3 regions of the Janthinobacterium aestuarii genome follow, and region 1 is predicted to be linked to each of the others. Evidence: predicted binding sites of a transcription regulator. Region 1 holds the regulator's gene; each other region holds the start of a gene.
The links. The regulator FNR, encoded in region 1, switches genes on or off when oxygen is low (the NO sensors DNR and NnrR bind a similar motif). The targets are predictions, from matches to a motif close to TTGATNNNNATCAA.
Positions count from the first base shown of each region.

Region 1 (5,754 bases):
ATGCGCGCCCTGAAACGCCTGGGCCAGCCGTACAGCGAGGAAGAAATCGCCGCCGGCCCCGCGCAGCTGCAGGACAAGACGGAAGAAGACGCCCTGGTCGCCTATCTGCAAGGCCTCGGTACATTAATCAAAACAAGGAATTAGCATGGCAATCGAAAACCTGTTTGACAGCGCCAGCAGCGTCATGACGGTGGTTTCCTTTACGACGTTCGTGGGCATCCTGTGGTGGACGTTCAGCCGCAGCAACAGCGACTTCGACGCGGCGGCACGCCTGCCGTTCGCCGACGACGCGCTCGACTATCCGGCCGAAGCCGAGATGAACCTGGCGAAGGAGCATAACCATGGCTGACTTTACCAATGGCTTCTGGAATATCTACATCATCGTGCTGTCCCTGCTGGGCATCATCGGCTGTGGCGTGCTGCTGTACTCGCAGTCGAAAGTGAAAGTGGTCGCCGGCGCTCCCGCCGACGGCACCACGGGCCACGTCTGGGACGAGGACTTGAAGGAACTCAATACGCCGATGCCGCGCTGGTGGATGTGGCTGTTCTACATCACCATCGTCTTCGCGCTGGCCTACCTGTTCCTGTATCCGGGCCTGGGCAACTATGCCGGCAGCCTGGGCTGGAAATCGACGGGCCAGTACGAGGAAGAGCTGAAGAAGGCGGAAGCCGACTACGGCCCCCTGTTCAACAAGTACCTGAGCCAGGACTTGAAGACGGTGGCCGCCGATCCGCAAGCGCAAGCCATCGGCCAGCGCCTGTTCCTGACCTACTGCGCGCAATGCCACGGTTCGGATGCACGCGGCAACAAGGGCTTCCCCAACCTGACGGACAAGGACTGGCTGTATGGCGGCGAACCCGACATCATCAAGGCCACCATCCTGCACGGCCGCAATGGGCAGATGCCACCGATGGGCGCCGCCCTCGGTTCCGAAAAGGATGTCGAGAACGTGGCCCATTATGTGCTGAGCCTGTCCGGTTCGACCTCGGATCCCGTCAAGTCCGTGCTGGGCAAAGCCAAGTTTGGCGCCTGCATGGCCTGTCATGGCGCCGATGCGAAGGGCAACCAGATGCTGGGCGCGCCGAATCTGACGGACAAGGTCTGGCTGTACGGCGGCAGCGCCGATACCATCATGGAAACCGTACGCAAGGGACGCAGCAACACCATGCCGGCCTTCAGCGATTTCCTCGGCGAATCCAAGGTACACGTGCTGTCGGCGTATGTCTGGAGCCTGTCGAATCCTCAGACGCCCGTGAAATGATGTAATGGAACCTCAAGTTATCAAGATGTATGCGGCCCGCGAGCAGATCTACCCTCGCGAGGCCAAAGGACGCTACGCTACCTGGCGATGGGTATGCGTATGGCTTACCCAGCTCGCGTTCTACGGCTTGCCGTGGTTGACCTGGAATGGCAGGCAAGCCCTGCTGTTCGACTTGACCACGCGCAAGTTCTACATTTTCGGCGTCGTGCTGTGGCCCCAGGATTTCATCTATCTGGCGGCCCTGCTGATCATCTGTGCGTATTTGTTGTTCCTCGTCACGGCCATTGCCGGGCGGGTGTGGTGCGGGTTCTCTTGCCCGCAAACGGTATACACGGAAATTTTCCTGTGGGTCGAACGCCGCATCGAGGGCACGCGCAGCGCGCGCATGGCCCTCGACAAGCAGGGCCCGTCCGTGCGCAAGGCATTCAAGAAGACGGCCAAGCATGTGGTATGGGGCGCCATCGCCCTATGGACGGGCTTTACCTTTGTCGGCTACTTCACACCGATCAAGGAACTGGCGCGCGAGGTGACCACCCTCAATTTCGGTCCCTGGGAATGGTTCTGGGTCCTGTTCTACAGCCTGGCAACCTACGGCAACGCGGGCTGGCTGCGCGAGCAGGTGTGCAAATACATGTGCCCCTACGCGCGCTTCCAGAGCGCCATGTTCGACCAGGACACCCTGATCATCACCTACGATGCCAAGCGCGGCGAACCACGCGGCGCCATGAGCAAGAAGGCCGGCAACAACGACAAGCTGGGCGATTGCATCGACTGCACCCTGTGCGTGCAGGTGTGTCCGACCGGCATCGATATCCGCAACGGCCTGCAGTATGAATGCATCGGCTGCGCCGCCTGCGTCGATGCCTGCAACAGCGTGATGGACAAGGTCGAGCGGCCGCGTGGCCTGATACGCTACAGCACCGACCATGCGATGGAAAACAACTTCAATTCGAAGCAGATACGCCAGCGCGCCATGCGCCCGCGCGTCCTGATCTACACTTCCATCCTTGCCCTGATCATCATCGCCGTATGTACCTCGCTGGCCCTGCGCACGCCCCTGAAAATGGACGTGATCCGCGACCGCGGTTCGATGGGACGCGAAGTGGAAGACGGCATGATCGAAAACGTCTACCGCCTGCAGATCATGAACACGTCCGAGCAAAGCCAGCATTTCAAGATCAGCGCCTCCGGCTTGCCGGGCCTGACCTTGCTGACGCGCGAAGAAGTGACCTTGCAGCCGACGGAAACGCTGGGCTGGCCGATCCGCCTGCGCGTGCCGCACGGCGTGGGCGAGAAGGGGTCGAACAAGATTGCGATCGAATTGCAATCGCTGGACGACCCGTCGCTGCATGTGCGTGAAAGCGCGGTCTTCATCGTGCCGCGTTAATGCAGGAAGGCCGGTCCCCGCACGGGGGCTGGCCGTTTACAGAGGAGAAATACCATGTCCGACAGTCTGAAACTGCAGCCTCCCGTTGCACCGTGGTACAAGCATCGCTGGCCATGGCTGCTGATGATCGGTCCCGGCCTGTCCGTGGTCGTCGGCAGCTTCATGGGCTATATCGCCTTTACGCAGCCCGATGCGCTGGTGGTGGGCGATTATTACAAGCAGGGCAAGGCGATCAACCAGGATTTGAAGCGCGACACGATCGCCAGCGACCTGGCCATGGAGACGAGCCTGGCGTACGACGTGGCGTCAGCGCGCCTGAGCGGTTCCGTGCACAGCTTCGGCAAGGCCTATCAGGGGCCGTTGCAGCTGCACTTGGCGCATGCGACTTTGCCGGAAAAGGATATCAAGCTGCTGGTGCAGCCCGATGCGGCCGGCAATTTCTCGGTCGCGCTGCCGATGCTCGAGCGCAGCCGCTGGCAAGTGCTGGTGGAAAACGACAAGCGCGAGTGGCGCCTGTCCGGCATCTGGACCTGGCCCGTGCAGCGCAGCATCGCGCTGCATGCGGACGAAGAGCTATAAGCCTTACTTGCAGACGTCGGTACCGGCTGTAATGGCTTTCAGCTTGGCAGGCTGCAGGATCTCGATCTCGCGGTTCGAGACGCGCAGCCAGCCTTCCTTCTTGAATTTCGACAATAAACGGCTGACGCTCTCGATGGTCAGGCCCAGGTAGTTGCCGATTTCCTCGCGCGACATGCGCAGCTGGAATTTGCTGCTCGAATAGCCGCGCGCCTCATAGCGCGACGCCAGGTTGACGATGAAGGCGGCAAAACGCTGCGTCGCCTGCATATTGCCCAGCAACAGCATCACGCTTTGCTCGCGCGTGATTTCCTGGCTCATCATGCGGTGGAAATGCCGCAGCAGGGTCGGCATATTGCCCAGCAATTGTTCCAGGCTGGAAAACGGGATTTCACACACTTCGCTGTCTTCCAGCGCCACCGCATTACAGTGGTGGCGGTCGGCGCTGATGGCGTCCATGCCCAGCAGTTCGCCGGCCATCTGGAAACCCGTCACCTGCTCTTCGCCGCCCGGATTGATCTGGTACGTCTTGAAGTGTCCCAGGCGGATCGCGTACAGGTTCTGGAACGAGTCGCCGATGCGGAACAGCGAGGCGCCGCGCACGATCTTGCGGCGGCGGCCGATGATCTGGTCCAGCCTGTCCATGTCGCCCATATCGAGGCCCATCGGCAGGCACAATTGATGCATGCTGCAGGTCGAGCATCGCGCACGCAACGCTTCCACGGTCACTGTGGGCAAGGTTGGAGTGAGTAGCGCTTCAGTCATGTCGGTACCTTTTAGAAAATGCAACAACAAGTTTACTGCATACAGGGTTGCCGTGTGCCAATTTCACCGCAATTTCGGCGAATAAACGACGTTCCGACTTTAATTATATGGCAACATCGTCAAAAGCCCATGCGGGGAGGGCCATTTGCGCGGCGCCGCTTGCCAACTTGATGTATTGATAGGAAAATTCCTAACAGCATTATCTGCCGCCTGTGCCGCCCGGTACTGAAAAGGAAATCATGAAGCCTCTCGGCATCAAAGCAAAAGTCGCGCTGGCCACCAGCCTGACCTCGATCGCCATGATCGCGCTGGTCACCATGATCCAGGTGCAGCATATGCGCGACGACTTCACGCGAGTACTGCTGAGCCAGCAGTCGTCCCTGATCAGCCGCACCGCTGCCGAGCTCGACGACAAGCTGGGCATGCTGCTGCAGATCGTCACCCTGACGGCCAGGCAGCAGCCGCCGGAACTGATGGCCCAGCCGGCCCAATTGCGCGAATACTATTCGCGCCGCTCGATGCTGGTGCTGTTCGACGACGTGCTGGTGCTCGACGCGCATGGCGCCGTCGTGGCCGACATGCCGGAAGTGGCGGGGCGCACGGGCATCAACGTTGCCGAGCGCGAGTATTTCCAGACCGTGCTGCGCACGCGCCAGCCCATGATCACCGAGCCGATGCTCGGCAAGTCGAGCGGCATGCCCATCGTGCAGATGGTCGCGCCCGTGCTGGCCGCCGATGGCCAGGTGGCCGGCGTGGTGATCGGCGTGCTGCGCCTGTACAAGGACAACCTGCTGGGACGCCTGCGCTCGGAAAAGATCGGCAAGAGCGGCTATTACTTCATCCTCACGCGCGGCGCCGTGCCGCGCTACGTGCTGCATCCCGATACCAGCCGCTTGCTGCAGCCGCGCCAGCCGAACGCCAACCTGACGACCACCCAGCTGCTGAAGGAAGATGGCGAAGGCAGCATGGTCAGCACCAACAGCCGCGGCATCACGGCCGTCAACAGCTTCAAGCGTTTGAAATCGGTGAACTGGCTGCTGGCTACCTCGCTGCCCGTCGCGGACGCCTTCGAACCGTTCGATGGCGTGCTGTACCGGCTGGTGCTGTGGAGCATCCTCGCTTCGCTGCTGGCCGCATTTGTTCTGGGCTGGGTCACCGTGCGCCTGCTGTCGCCGCTGGTGCGCCTGCGCGACACCCTGCTGGCCCTGCGCACCAGCGGCAGCCGTTTCACCCCCGTGCCGGTGCAGCAGCGCGACGAGATCGGCGAACTGACGGAAGCGTTCAATGGCCTGATGAGCGAACGCGACCGCCTGCAGCAGGAACTCGAATCGCGCGCGGCCGAACTGGAGCAGGAACGCGACCGGGCCGAGGCCGCCAACCGCGCGAAGAGCGATTTCGTGGCCAACATGAGCCATGAAATCCGCACGCCACTCAATGCCGTGCTGGGCATGGTGTATTTGCTGGGCAATACCAAGCTCGATACGGAACAGCGCAAGTATCTGACCATGGTGCGCGTGGCGGGCCAGTCGCTGCTGGGCATCCTCAACGACGTGCTCGATTATTCGAAGATCGAGGCGCGCCGCATGGAACTGTCGCCCGTCGAATTCGACCTCGACGAAGTCATGAATACCCTCGCCACCACGATGACGATGAATGCGGGCGAAAAGGAGCTGGAACTGGCCATCGCCGTCGAGCCCGACGTGCCGCGGCGCCTCGTGGGCGACGCCCAGCGCCTGCAGCAAATCCTCGTCAACCTGGCCGGCA
Region 1 is NZ_CP142523.1:273,548-279,301, forward strand. It holds gene ccoO (cytochrome-c oxidase, cbb3-type subunit II) at 1-144, shown strand, start outside; gene OPV09_RS01155 (cbb3-type cytochrome oxidase subunit 3) at 146-349, shown strand; gene ccoP (cytochrome-c oxidase, cbb3-type subunit III) at 342-1,262, shown strand; gene ccoG (cytochrome c oxidase accessory protein CcoG) at 1,267-2,649, shown strand; gene OPV09_RS01170 (FixH family protein) at 2,704-3,228, shown strand; gene fnr (fumarate/nitrate reduction transcriptional regulator Fnr) at 3,232-3,990, opposite strand; gene OPV09_RS01180 (response regulator) at 4,230-5,754, shown strand, end outside.

Region 2 (5,754 bases), 790 kb from region 1:
TGCGTTCCGCCTCGGCGGCATCGATGGTGCGCGCCGTCAGCAGCAGGTCCATGGCCTTGGCCTTGCCGATGGCGCGCGGCAAACGCTGCGTACCGCCCGCGCCCGGCGTGACGCCAACCTTGATTTCTGGCTGGCCAAACTTGGCGCTGTCGGCGGCGATCAGGAAATCGCACATCATGGCCAGTTCGCAGCCGCCACCGAGCGCATAGCCGGCCACGGCGCCCACCACCGGTTTGCGCACGCGCAAGATATGCTCCCAGTTACGGCTGATGTAGCCCTGGGTATAGGTATCCGGGTAGGTGTAATCGGCCATGGCCGCGATGTCGGCGCCGGCGGCAAATGCTTTTTCGCTGCCCGTGAGCACGATGCAGCCGATACTCTCGTCGGCATCGAACTTCAGCAAGGCGTCGCCCAGCTCATTCATCATGTTCTCGTTCAAGGCGTTCAGGGCCTTGGGGCGGTTCAGGCGGATGACCGCCACTTTGTCCTGGATATCGATGATCAGGTCTTCGTATTGCATGGTGTCTCCTCTCGATGAACGGTGCAACGATTGTAGCGGCTAACGGCAGCGGCGCGGCAGGTGCGCTGCTATTATTGTGAGCCCGATCTTTTTTATCGAGCAGCATATTTTCTCTTCCCTCTTCCAGTATTGCGCCCACTATCTGCGTGGCGACGGCAGCGCCGCCAGCGTCAATTTCCGCCGCCTATGGTTCAGCAATGGCCTCAATTGCTTCGGCGCCCAGATTACCTCGCTGGCCCTGCCCCTGTGCGCGGTGCTCTTGCTACATGCGACACCGGAACAGATGGGCGTGCTGGTTGCGCTGCAGGCGCTGCCGTTCGCCCTCTTCGGCTTGCCCGTCGGCGTGCTGCTGGACCGGCGCAGCAAGCACCCGATCATGCTGTTCAGCGAAAGCATGTCGGGCCTGGCCCTGGCCAGCGTGGCCGTGGCTTACTGGTGCGGCGTGCTGTCGATGCCATGGTTATATATAGTGGGCTTCATCATCGGCACGGGCTTCGTCGTCGGTGGTGGCGCCGAACAGGTGTTTCTGACTTTCCTCGTGGGCCGCGATGGCTTGATCGATGCGCAGTCGAAATTTGCCGCCACCGAATCAGCTTCGCGCCTGATCGGTCCCGGCCTGGCCGGCGTGCTCGTGCAAGTGTTGTCGGCGCCCGTCGCCATCCTGTGCACGGCGTGCGGCTATCTGGTTTCCGTTTTCAATCTGCGCGCCATGAGCGTGCGCGATCCGCGTCCTGCTCCATCCGACAAACACGCCTTGCGCGACATCGCCGACGGCTTGCTGTTCGTCTGGCGCGAACCGCTGCTGCGCGCGCTGGCCTGGGGCGCCGGCATCTGGCACTTCCTGTTTTACGCCAGCATGGCCTTGACGGTGCTGTTTGCCACGCGCGACCTGGGCATGAGCCCTGGCGTGCTGGGCATGACGCAGATGCTCGGCGGCGCCGGCGTCCTGCTCAGCGCCTTCATCGTCAAGCCCTTGACGAAGCGCTATGGCGCCGGCCGCACCATCCTGATCGGCCTGGCATCGACCTCGCTCTGTTTTGCGCTAACGCCCACGATACCCGCCGCGCTGTTCGGCAGCGCGGCCGCCAGCGCCGTGGCGTATGCCATCTTGATGTTCTTTTTCGATTGCGGCGTGATGCTGTTCTTTATTCCCTACCTGGGCTTGCGCCAAAAAGTCACACCCGACCTCATGCTGGGCCGCATGACGTCGACCATGCGTTTCCTGACGGTAGCGACGGCGCCGCTGGGTGCGCTGGCCGCCGGCTGGATAGCGGAACATTTTGGCGTGCGCAATGGCCTGGCCTGCATCGCGGCCGGCAGCATCGTGTTGACGGTGGCCATGGTGTGGTGCACGCCGCTGCGTAGCGTGCGCACCTGAAGCGGTGAACGGGAATACACTGGCAAAAGATTGCTTTGGCGACACTATTCACGCCAAAGCCCGTGAGGTTTGATTTACATCAAGGTTTTAATTGATGTAAATCCATAAGCTGTCTTACATCACTTGAGGAGCACGCTATGTTTAACACCATCTTATTTCCCACCGACGGCTCGCCGCTGTCCGACAAAGCCGCCGAGACCGCCCTCGCCTTCGCCCAATTGAACAAGGCCAAGCTGGTCGCCATCAGCGTGGTGCAGCCGTTTCCGTTCTCGCCGATGGCGGACGGCGGCATCGTGCTCGACGCCAGCCTGTATGAACAGCAGATGCAGGAAGCGTCGCAACGCGCCATCGACAAGATCGGCGAAGCTGCGCGCGCCGCCGGCGTACCTTTCGAAGGCGTGGTCGCCGTGTCGCCGAGCCCGCACGATGAAATCGTCAATGCGGCGCAAACCTACCATTGCGACATCATCCTGATGGCTTCGCACGGCCGCAAGGGTTTGAACAAGCTGTTCGTGGGCAGCGAAACGCAAAAAGTGCTGGCGCATACCCACCTGCCAGTGATGGTCTTGCGCTAAGCCACACCACGAACTGCCCGGCGACGCTTTCCCTAGCGCGCCGGCGCCTGCTTCGGCAACAACACCCACACGGCGCCGCTCTGCTTCATGCGGCCCGCATTCTCGGCAGCTTCCGCGCCAAAGCCAAAGAAATAATCGACACGGATCGGCCCGCGAATGGCGCCGCCCGTATCCTGCGCCATCACCAGCCGCTGCATGGGAATCTCGCTATTGGCTTGCGTGGTGGACAGGAACACGGGTGCGCCCAGCGGCAAAAAGCGCGAATCAATGGCCACCGAGCGCTGCGGCGTCAATGGCACGCCCAGCGCGCCCTTCGGCCCCACTTTCGGGTCGGGCAAGCGCTCTTCCTTGAAGAACACATAGCTGGGATTGGCGTTGAATAATTCATCCTTGCGCGTAGGATGGCCGGCGATCCACGCCTTGATGCCCTGCGCGGACGCCTGGCTCAAGGTCAGCTCGCCCTTGTCGACCAGGTAGCGGCCGATCGATTTGTACGGATGGCCATTCTGGTCCGCGTAGGCCACGCGCACGGTTTCCTGCGTATCGGTCAGCTGCACGCGGCCGGAGCCCTGCACCTGCAGGAAGAAGGCCTCGACTTCATCATCCACCCACAGCAATTCCTTGCCCGTGACGGACGTGGCGCGCTCGATGTCGGCGCGGGTCGCATACGGGATCACCTTCTTGCCGACCAGCTTGCCCCGCAAGCGCATATTCTTCAGTTCCGGATACACGCCGGACAAATCCACCGAGACGAGGTCGTCGGGCACCTTGTACAGCGGTGTCTGGTATGGGCCGCCCCGCTTGCGCGCCCCGTGCAGCAGCGGTTCGTAGTAGCCGGTCACCAAGCCGGTACTGGCGCCATCGGCGGTGATGACTTGATTCGGCACAAAGAAGGTCTCGAAGAACAGGCGGATGGCCTTGTCGCTGTCGGCATTCACCTGGCGCGCGATCGTGCACGATTCCTTCCAGTCCGGGCGTTTGACCAGCACGCCGCACGATGCCATGAAAGCGGGCCAGGCGGCGCGCATGTCGTCGCGGGCCCAGCCAGGCAAGGCGGAAAATTTGGCGGGCACGAAGGTGGGCGCCGCCACATCCGCGGCGTCCTTGGCGTCGGCCGGCTTGGCCGGAACCGGCCTGACGACGGTCGGGGCGATGGGCGGCGCCTTGCCGCTGGCAGCGGGTGGCGCGGGCGGCGTGGTACAGGCGGACAGCGCAAGCGCGACGGCGCCGATTGAAACGGGTAGACTACCGCGTGTCAACAGACGGCGGGTAAATACTAAGCTGCGGGTAAATAACATAGGGGTGCGTATGTGGATCTTGATGATAGAGGCGCTGGTGGCGTTCTTCTTGCTGGCATTTATAGTCTGGTGGACCATGTATTCGGGTAAAAAACCCGTCCCACCGGCGCGCAAGCAGCTCGGCGAAGAACAGGACAGCACCGAAAAACTGAAGTAAGGGGCGCAAGCCCCCGGCGTTGCGTCAATGCAGGGTGCGTGGCACCGACAGCACGAACTCGGGAATCGGCGCTTCAAACTGATGGCCATCTTCGGCCACGCAGAAATACTCGCCGTGCATCGAACCTTGCGGCGTGCCCAGCATGGTGCCACTCGTGTATTCGAACTGTTCGCCCGGCTGCAGCAGCGGCTGGTGGCCGACGGCGCCCAGGCCACGCACCTCTTCCACCTTGTTGTTCGCATCCGTGATGACCCAGTGGCGCGAAATCAGTTGCGCGCCAGCCGTGCCCGTGTTGACGACGCGGATCGTGTAGCTGAACACGTGCCGCCCCTGGTCCGGTGCCGATTGCTCGGGCAGGTATTGCGTCTTGACCGTTACCGTAAATTCATAAGTCGCCATCGTCATTCCTATTCAGACATTGCAGTCATTATGGCGGCGCGTGTGCCGCATTGGCCACGGCGTGCCGCGTATTCTGTGTTTCATCGTGCTTCAATAAGGCATGGTAGCGGCGTCAAGCGTAAAATAGCGCATCTTCGCATTTTCTATCCTTTGGCTACTCCACCATGACTACATTCCGTATCGCTCCCAGCATCCTGTCCGCCGACTTTGCCCGCCTGGGCGAGGAAGTGCGCAACGTCGTTACCGCCGGCGCCGACATCATCCACTTCGACGTGATGGATAACCATTATGTGCCGAACCTGACCATCGGCCCGCTGGTGTGCGAAGCGATCCGCCCGCACGTGCAAGTGCCCATCGACGTGCACCTGATGGTCAAGCCTGTCGATCGCATTATCCCGGATTTCGCCAAGGCTGGCGCGAACATCATCACCTTTCACCCGGAAGCGTCGGATCACGTCGACCGCTCCTTGCAACTGATCCGCGACAATGGCTGCAAATCGGGCCTGGTATTCAACCCCGGCACGCCGCTGCACTACCTGGAACACGTGATGGACAAGATCGACATCATCCTGATCATGTCCGTCAATCCAGGCTTCGGCGGCCAGTCCTTCATTCCGCAAGCGTTGAAAAAAATCGCCGAAGCGCGCCGCATGATCGACGAATCGGGCCGTGACATCATGCTGGAAGTCGATGGCGGCATCAAGATCGACAACATCGCCGCTGCCGCCGCTGCCGGCGCCGACACCTTCGTCGCCGGCTCGGCCATCTTCGGCAAGCCCGACTACAAAGCCGTCATCGACGCCATGCGCGCCGAGCTGGCAGCCGTCAAGGGCGCCTGATGCAAGCGGGCACGGTGAAAGACCATGTACTGGCCGGCGTGCGCGCCGCCATCATCGACCTCGATGGCACGATGCTCGACACCGTGCCCGATTTTCATGTCGCCATCAACGGCATGCGCGCCGAGCTGGACCTGGCGCCCATCAGCGCCGACGCCATCAAGCTGATGGTCGGCAAGGGCTCGGAAAACCTGATCCGCACCGTGCTGGCGCTCGACTTCGATGCGGCCGGCGTGGAACAGCGTTTCGAGCAGGCGATGGACGGCTACCAGCGCCACTACCTGGCCATCAACGGCCAGTTCAGCACCCTGTACCCGGACGTGGAAGCGGGGCTGGCGGCGATGAAGGCGGCGGGCCTGCGCCTGGCCTGCGTCACCAACAAGCCGATCGCCTTCGCCCTGCCCCTGCTGAAACTGAAAAACCTCCACCAGTATTTCGAGATCGTCTACGGCGGCGATTCGCTGCCGAGGAAGAAACCGGACCCGCTGCCGCTGCTGCAAGTGTGCGCGGACTTCGACCTGGCGCCATCAAAAGTGGTGGCCATCGGCGACTCCTCGAACGACGCGCAAGCGGCCAGGGCTGCGGCTTGTC
Region 2 is NZ_CP142523.1:1,059,131-1,064,884, reverse strand. It holds gene OPV09_RS04790 (enoyl-CoA hydratase) at 1-520, opposite strand, end outside; gene OPV09_RS04785 (MFS transporter) at 597-1,898, shown strand; gene OPV09_RS04780 (universal stress protein) at 2,036-2,473, shown strand; gene OPV09_RS04775 (murein transglycosylase A) at 2,506-3,732, opposite strand; gene OPV09_RS04770 (hypothetical protein) at 3,782-3,928, shown strand; gene apaG (Co2+/Mg2+ efflux protein ApaG) at 3,953-4,327, opposite strand; gene rpe (ribulose-phosphate 3-epimerase) at 4,492-5,166, shown strand; gene OPV09_RS04755 (phosphoglycolate phosphatase) at 5,166-5,754, shown strand, end outside.
Region 2: a site for FNR is predicted at 1,968-1,981, ahead of OPV09_RS04780 (universal stress protein). Genes of this name have one in related genera too.

Region 3 (5,754 bases), 830 kb from region 1:
CGCGGCCTGGATATGCCAGGTGCGCGTGAGCGCATACGGGAACCAGCGCGACACGTCGATGCCGTAGAACTGCTGCCCTTCCACCGTATAGTGCGCCGTGAAGCCGCCGATGAAGACCTGGAAGATGAACAGCGCCACGACCAGGAACAGGTACTTGCCGAGTCCCCGCTGCGAAGGCGTCAGCGCGAACGTGGTGAGCGGGTCGCGCGGACCGGCCGCCGGCAGCGCTTCGTCATGGTCGCGCAAGAAGGCCCAGCCCCAGACGAGGAAGCCCACGCCGGCCAGCAGCACCACCACGCTGGCAACCGACCAGACGAGGTTTTCGCCGCTGGGCTGGTTGCCGATCAGCGGTTCGTGCGGCCAGTTGTTCGTATAGGTCACTTTCTGGCCAGGACGCTCGGTGGCGGCGGCCCATGCCGTCCAGAAGAAGAATTGCGTCATCTGTGCGCGCCGCTCGGCGCTGGGCAGGGTATTTTCCTTCATGGCGAAATGCTCGCGGCTTTTTTGCAGCGCCGGCGCGTCGGAAAACAGCTGGTCGTAATAGTGGGCCGTGTTGGCGATCGCTTGCACGCGGCGCGGCGACAGGCGCAGCACTTGCGCATCATCGGTGCGGTTCCCGCGGTATTCAAGCTTGAGCGCTTCGCGCAGCGCCGCCTGCGCGGGGCCGTCGAGGGCCGCGTACGCCTTGCCATGCTGCTCTTGCGCGGCCAGTTCCAGCCAGGCCGTCAGTTCGCGGTGCAGCCAGTCGGCCGTCCAGTCGGGCGCCTGGTAGGCGCCATGGCCCCAGATGGAGCCGAGCTGCATGCCGCCGACCGATTGCCAGGCCGTCTGGCCGTCGAGGATGCCCTCGCGGTCGAACAGCTGCCGGCCATCCTGCGCCAGCACTTGCGCGGGGATGGGCGGCGCCTGCCGGTACACTTCGGCGCCGTAGTAGCCGAGCAGCGAAAACGTCACGATCAGCACACCGATCAGGGTGAACCAGAGTTTTTTGTAGGGACCCATGGGTCTTTCCTTTGTCAGTGCACCACGGCCGGCGCAAAGCGCTCGAACAGGATATTGTTTTCAGTATGGATGTGCGCCATCAGGTCTTCGCGGAAGGTGCGCAAGCCCGTGTACAGCGCGCGCCAGGTGGTGCAGGCGCCGGCCGGCGCGGTGATGTCGTTCGTCATTTCCTCCATCGCGCGCAAGGCCACGCCATGGTCGTCATGCTCCATGCGCATCACGTTGATGGGCGCGCCGGCCCGGGGGCCCTGGCCACGCACTATCATGGGGAACAGCACGTCTTCTTCCTTGCGCATATGGCTTTCCAGTTCCTGCGCCATGGCCGACAGGTGTTCCGCCAGCCCGTGCGGACAGTCGGCGCGGTCGCCATGCACCTGCTCGACCTTGCGCGCCAGGCGTATCAGCTCGGGCAGCTGCTCGCGGTGCACGGCGTGGTAGCGCGACAGGATGTGTTCCACCAGCTCGGTGGCCGAAGCTTCCTGCCAGTCACGCTCGCCGCTGGCGTCAGTCCGTCCTGCCAGCACTTGCAGTTCCTTGACGATGGGCGCCGTGTCCACGCCGGCCGCTTCGGCCGCCGCGCGCAGGGTCTTGTTGCCGCCGCAGCAGAAATCCAGGCGGTGGGCATCGAACAGGCGCGTGGCGCCAGGGATGCGGCGGGCCAGCTGGCCCAGGGATTGGTCGATCATTTCCATAATGGTTCCTTGAGGATGAATGGGGTTTATTGATGGGCGCCAGCGTGATAGACGCCGGGCACGGGTTCGCCAGTCACTTCCAGCACGCCCACGGCGCCCTTGCCGGCGCGCGACAGCGCATGGTCGACCAGCAGATAGCTGCCAGGATGCTGTACCTTGAGTTCGACGATGGTCGCGCCGCCCGGTGCCACCAGGGTCGTTTGCACGTCGTGTTTCGGGCTGCTGATCGAGCCTTCGCTGTACACCTTGTCGAAGATCTCGCCGATGATGTGGAACGATGAAATCTTGTTCGGGCCGCCGACGCCGAAATAGATGCGCACCGTTTCGCCGACTTTCGCCTGCAGTTTATGCGTCTTGCTCAGGGCGCCCACTTCGCCGTTGAAGACGTAGTAGTCGGGCAGCTCATTGGCCATTTTTTCCAGGTTCGCTTCCTGGTGCACGGGTGCGCCGTGCGGACGGCCCGTGTACATCTCGCCCTGCATCACGTAATACTCGCGGTCGACTTTTGACAGGCCGCCTTCCGGTTCGACCAGGATCATGCCGTACATGCCGGCCGCGATATGCTGCGGCACCAGCGGCGTGGCGCAGTGGTACACGAACAGGCCCGGATTGAGCGCCTTGAAGGTGACGGTTTTTTCCTGGCCAGGCGCCACCTGCGTGTGCTGTCCGCCGCCATGGCCGCCCGTCACGGCGTGCAGGTCGATCGAGTGGATCATCTTGCTGTCCTTGGCGTTGAACAGGGTCAGCTCCACCGTGTCGCCCACCTTCGCGCGCAGCATGGGGCCGGGCACTTGCCGGTTGAAGGTCCAGTAGGTAAAACTGGTGCCGTCATCGAGCTTGCCCGGCAATTCCACCGTCTCCATCCGGTATTTCAGGGTTTGCGGCGCGCGCGCGCCGATGGCGGTCGGCACGGAGGCGGGATTGGCCGCCACGCTGACGGCCGAGGGATCGGGACCGCGCATCGGCGATGGCGCGGGCGTGTACAGGGCCAGCGCGGCGGCCTGGCTCGATTCGCTGGCAGCGCTGCCGGCGCCAGCGGCCTTCGGTGCCGCCGTCTCGGCCAGCGAAGTGCCGCTCACTTCCAGCTTGCCTTCCATGCCGATCTGGCGGTGGCCGGGGATCGAGCAGTAATAGGTGAACGTGCCCGCGCGCGTGACCTTGAAGCGCACGGTGGTGCTGCCGCTATTGGCACTGAACTTGGCGGATGTCACATTCAGTTCCGGGATCAGCAGATCGTGCTCGGCGCCTTCGCCGCTTTTCAGCACGAGTTCGACCGTGTCGCCCACCTTGGCCGCCAGCACGGGGTTGACCTGGCCCTTGGCGTCGATGAACACCATCTTGCCATCGACGATATTGGTTTGCAGTTCATAGCGCTTGACCGCAGCGGCGGCCGGTTTGGCGGCGGTGGCGGCGGCGCTGGCCGGCAGGCTCACCTGGGCTTGCACGGACAGGGGCATGGCCAGTACGCAGACGGCGGCGGCAATGGCGCGGAGGGAGGGAGTCGTTTTCATCAAGCTTTCCTTGGTCTTGTATGCCGGTTCGGCACTCTTACCTAGGCAATCCGTGTGCCAGGAAAAACTTGTTTTAAATCAACGATTTGAAAAATGCAGGGTCGATATGACCCTGTTCAAGCATGGTCCGTTGTACCCTGCATGGTACTTATGACCACCACTGCCATCCACCTGCTGTTACTCACAGACCTGGTCGCCGACCTGCCCGTGGCCGTGCGCCTGCAGCGCCTCGTCGGCAGCCTGCGCGCCCACTTCGGCTGCGAGGCCGTGGCCTTGCTGAAAATCGATGGCGAGCATTTGCGCCCCGTGGCGATGGCCGGCCTGGCCAACGACGCGCTGGGACGCCGCTTCGCCGTCGCCGACCATCCGCGCCTGGCCGCCATCCTGCAGCGGCGCGGCGTGCTGTGCTTCCATCACGACAGCTCCCTGCCCGATCCCTACGATGGCCTGATCGCCGAGCGGGCCGGCGAGCCGCTGCCCGTCCATGACTGCATGGGCATGGCGTTGGACCTGGAAGGCGAACGCTGGGGCGTGATCACGCTCGACGCACTGCAGGTGGGCACCTTCGATACACAGGCGCAGCGCGACCTGGGCGAGCTGGCCTGCGCCATCGAAGCGGCCGTACGCGTAACGCGCCTGGAGACGGAAATCCGCGCCCTGCGCCTGTCGGGCGGCGCCATGCTGGCCGATGCGCAGGCGCCGCGCGAGGAACACGATTTCGTGGGACAAAGCAGCGCCATCACGCACTTGCTGCACGAATTGCAGGTGGTCGCCGATTCCGAACTGCCCGTGCTGCTGCTGGGAGAGACGGGCGTGGGCAAGGAGCTGTGCGCGCACCGCCTGCACCGGCTGTCGCGCCGCGCGGGCAAGCCTTTGATCCACGTCAATTGCGCGGCCTTGCCGGAATCCTTAGCAGAAAGCGAATTGTTCGGCCATGTGCGCGGTGCGTTTTCCGGCGCCGTCAGCGACCGGCCCGGGCGCTTCGAGGCGGCCGAAGGGGGTACCCTGTTTCTCGATGAAGTGGGGGAATTGCCATTGTCGATACAGGCCAAGCTGCTGCGCACCTTGCAAAATGGCGAAATCCAGCGCCTGGGCGCGGACCGGCCGCGCCGGGTCAACGTGCGCGTGATCGCCGCCACCAACCGCAGCTTGCGCGAACACGTGCGCGACGGCTCGTTCCGCGCCGACCTGTATCACCGTTTATCCGTGTATCCCGTGCCGATTCCGCCGCTGCGCGAGCGGGGCAATGACGTGCTGCTGCTGGCAGGCGGCTTCCTGGAACTGAACCGCGCGCGTCTGGGCCTGCGCAGCCTGCGCCTGTCCGCCGCGGCGGAAAACGCCCTGTGCCATTACCGCTGGCCGGGCAATGTGCGCGAACTGGAACATGTGATCAGCCGGGCCGCGCTGAAAGCCGTGATACGCGGCGCGGACCGCAAGGACATCGTGACCCTGGAAACGGATATGCTCGACCTCGATGCGCTGGAAACGCCGGCCGGCACGGACGCGCTACCGCTGGCGCCAGCCACGTGCGGCACGCCGGCGGCGCCGCTGCTATCGATGCATCAGATCGTCGAAGCGAGCCAGCGCCAGGCCATCCGGCAAGCGCTGGTCCTGCATCAGGATAACTGGGCCGCTGCGGCGCGGCAGCTGGGACTCGACGCCAGCAACTTGCACAAACTGGCGCGCCGGGTGGGGCTGAAAGCCTGAGCCGGCGTTACCGCTCAGCGATGAGTGACCAGGCTGCTCGGCAAGCTGTGCAGGTAGGCGGCCAGGTCCTTGATGTCCTGGTTGCTCAGCGGTTTTACCTGGCCCGTCATGATGGCGTTGTTGCGGCCGTTGGCCTTGTCGCCCCGTTTATACGCGGTCAGCGCATGTTCCAGGTAATCCTTGTGCTGGCCCGCCAGTTTCGGGTACGACGGGTCGATGGGCGAACTGTAATCCTTGCCGTGGCAGGTGGCGCAGCTGTATTTTTCGGCCAGGGCCTTGCCCGTGTTGATATTGCCGGCGGCGCTGGCGGAAAACGAGATGGTGGCGCAAACGAGGGCGGCGAGTAGTTTTTTCATCGGGCTGGTCCTCAGTTCGTCTTGGCTTGTTGCGCATAATACGCGGCGACATCGGCGATATCCTGGTCCGACAGGCTGCTGGCGATGCCCTTCATGCTGGGGTGCTTGCGGTCGCCCTTCTTGTAGGCTTGCAGCGCATTCTCGATATATTTTGCCGGCTGGCCGCCGATCATCGGCACCTGGAATACTTCAGGGAAGGTTGCCTTGTAACCGGGAATGCCGTGGCAGCCGATACACATTTCCACCTTGGCAGGGGCTGCCTTGGCGTTTCCTACAATGTCAGCCGCTGTGACGGCATTTGCTATGCCGGCAAGCACGAGAAGTGCAAATATTTTTTTCATAGTGGCAATGTGAACAAAGGTAATCGGAGAAACGCCAGAGCTGGTTTTTTTTGATTTTATGTGTTGACAATTAAGGTTGCCAATTAATCTGCTGCTTGCCGATTCTAGCCAAGATATTCTTGCAAGTCCACCTATAAAACCCGCA
Region 3 is NZ_CP142523.1:5,756,699-5,762,452, forward strand. It holds gene OPV09_RS25960 (nitric-oxide reductase large subunit) at 1-1,002, opposite strand, end outside; gene ytfE (iron-sulfur cluster repair protein YtfE) at 1,017-1,694, opposite strand; gene nirK (copper-containing nitrite reductase) at 1,721-3,205, opposite strand; gene norR (nitric oxide reductase transcriptional regulator NorR) at 3,356-4,912, shown strand; gene OPV09_RS25980 (cytochrome c) at 4,927-5,268, opposite strand; gene OPV09_RS25985 (c-type cytochrome) at 5,280-5,609, opposite strand.
Region 3: a site for FNR is predicted at 3,274-3,287, ahead of nirK (copper-containing nitrite reductase). Genes of this name have one in related genera too.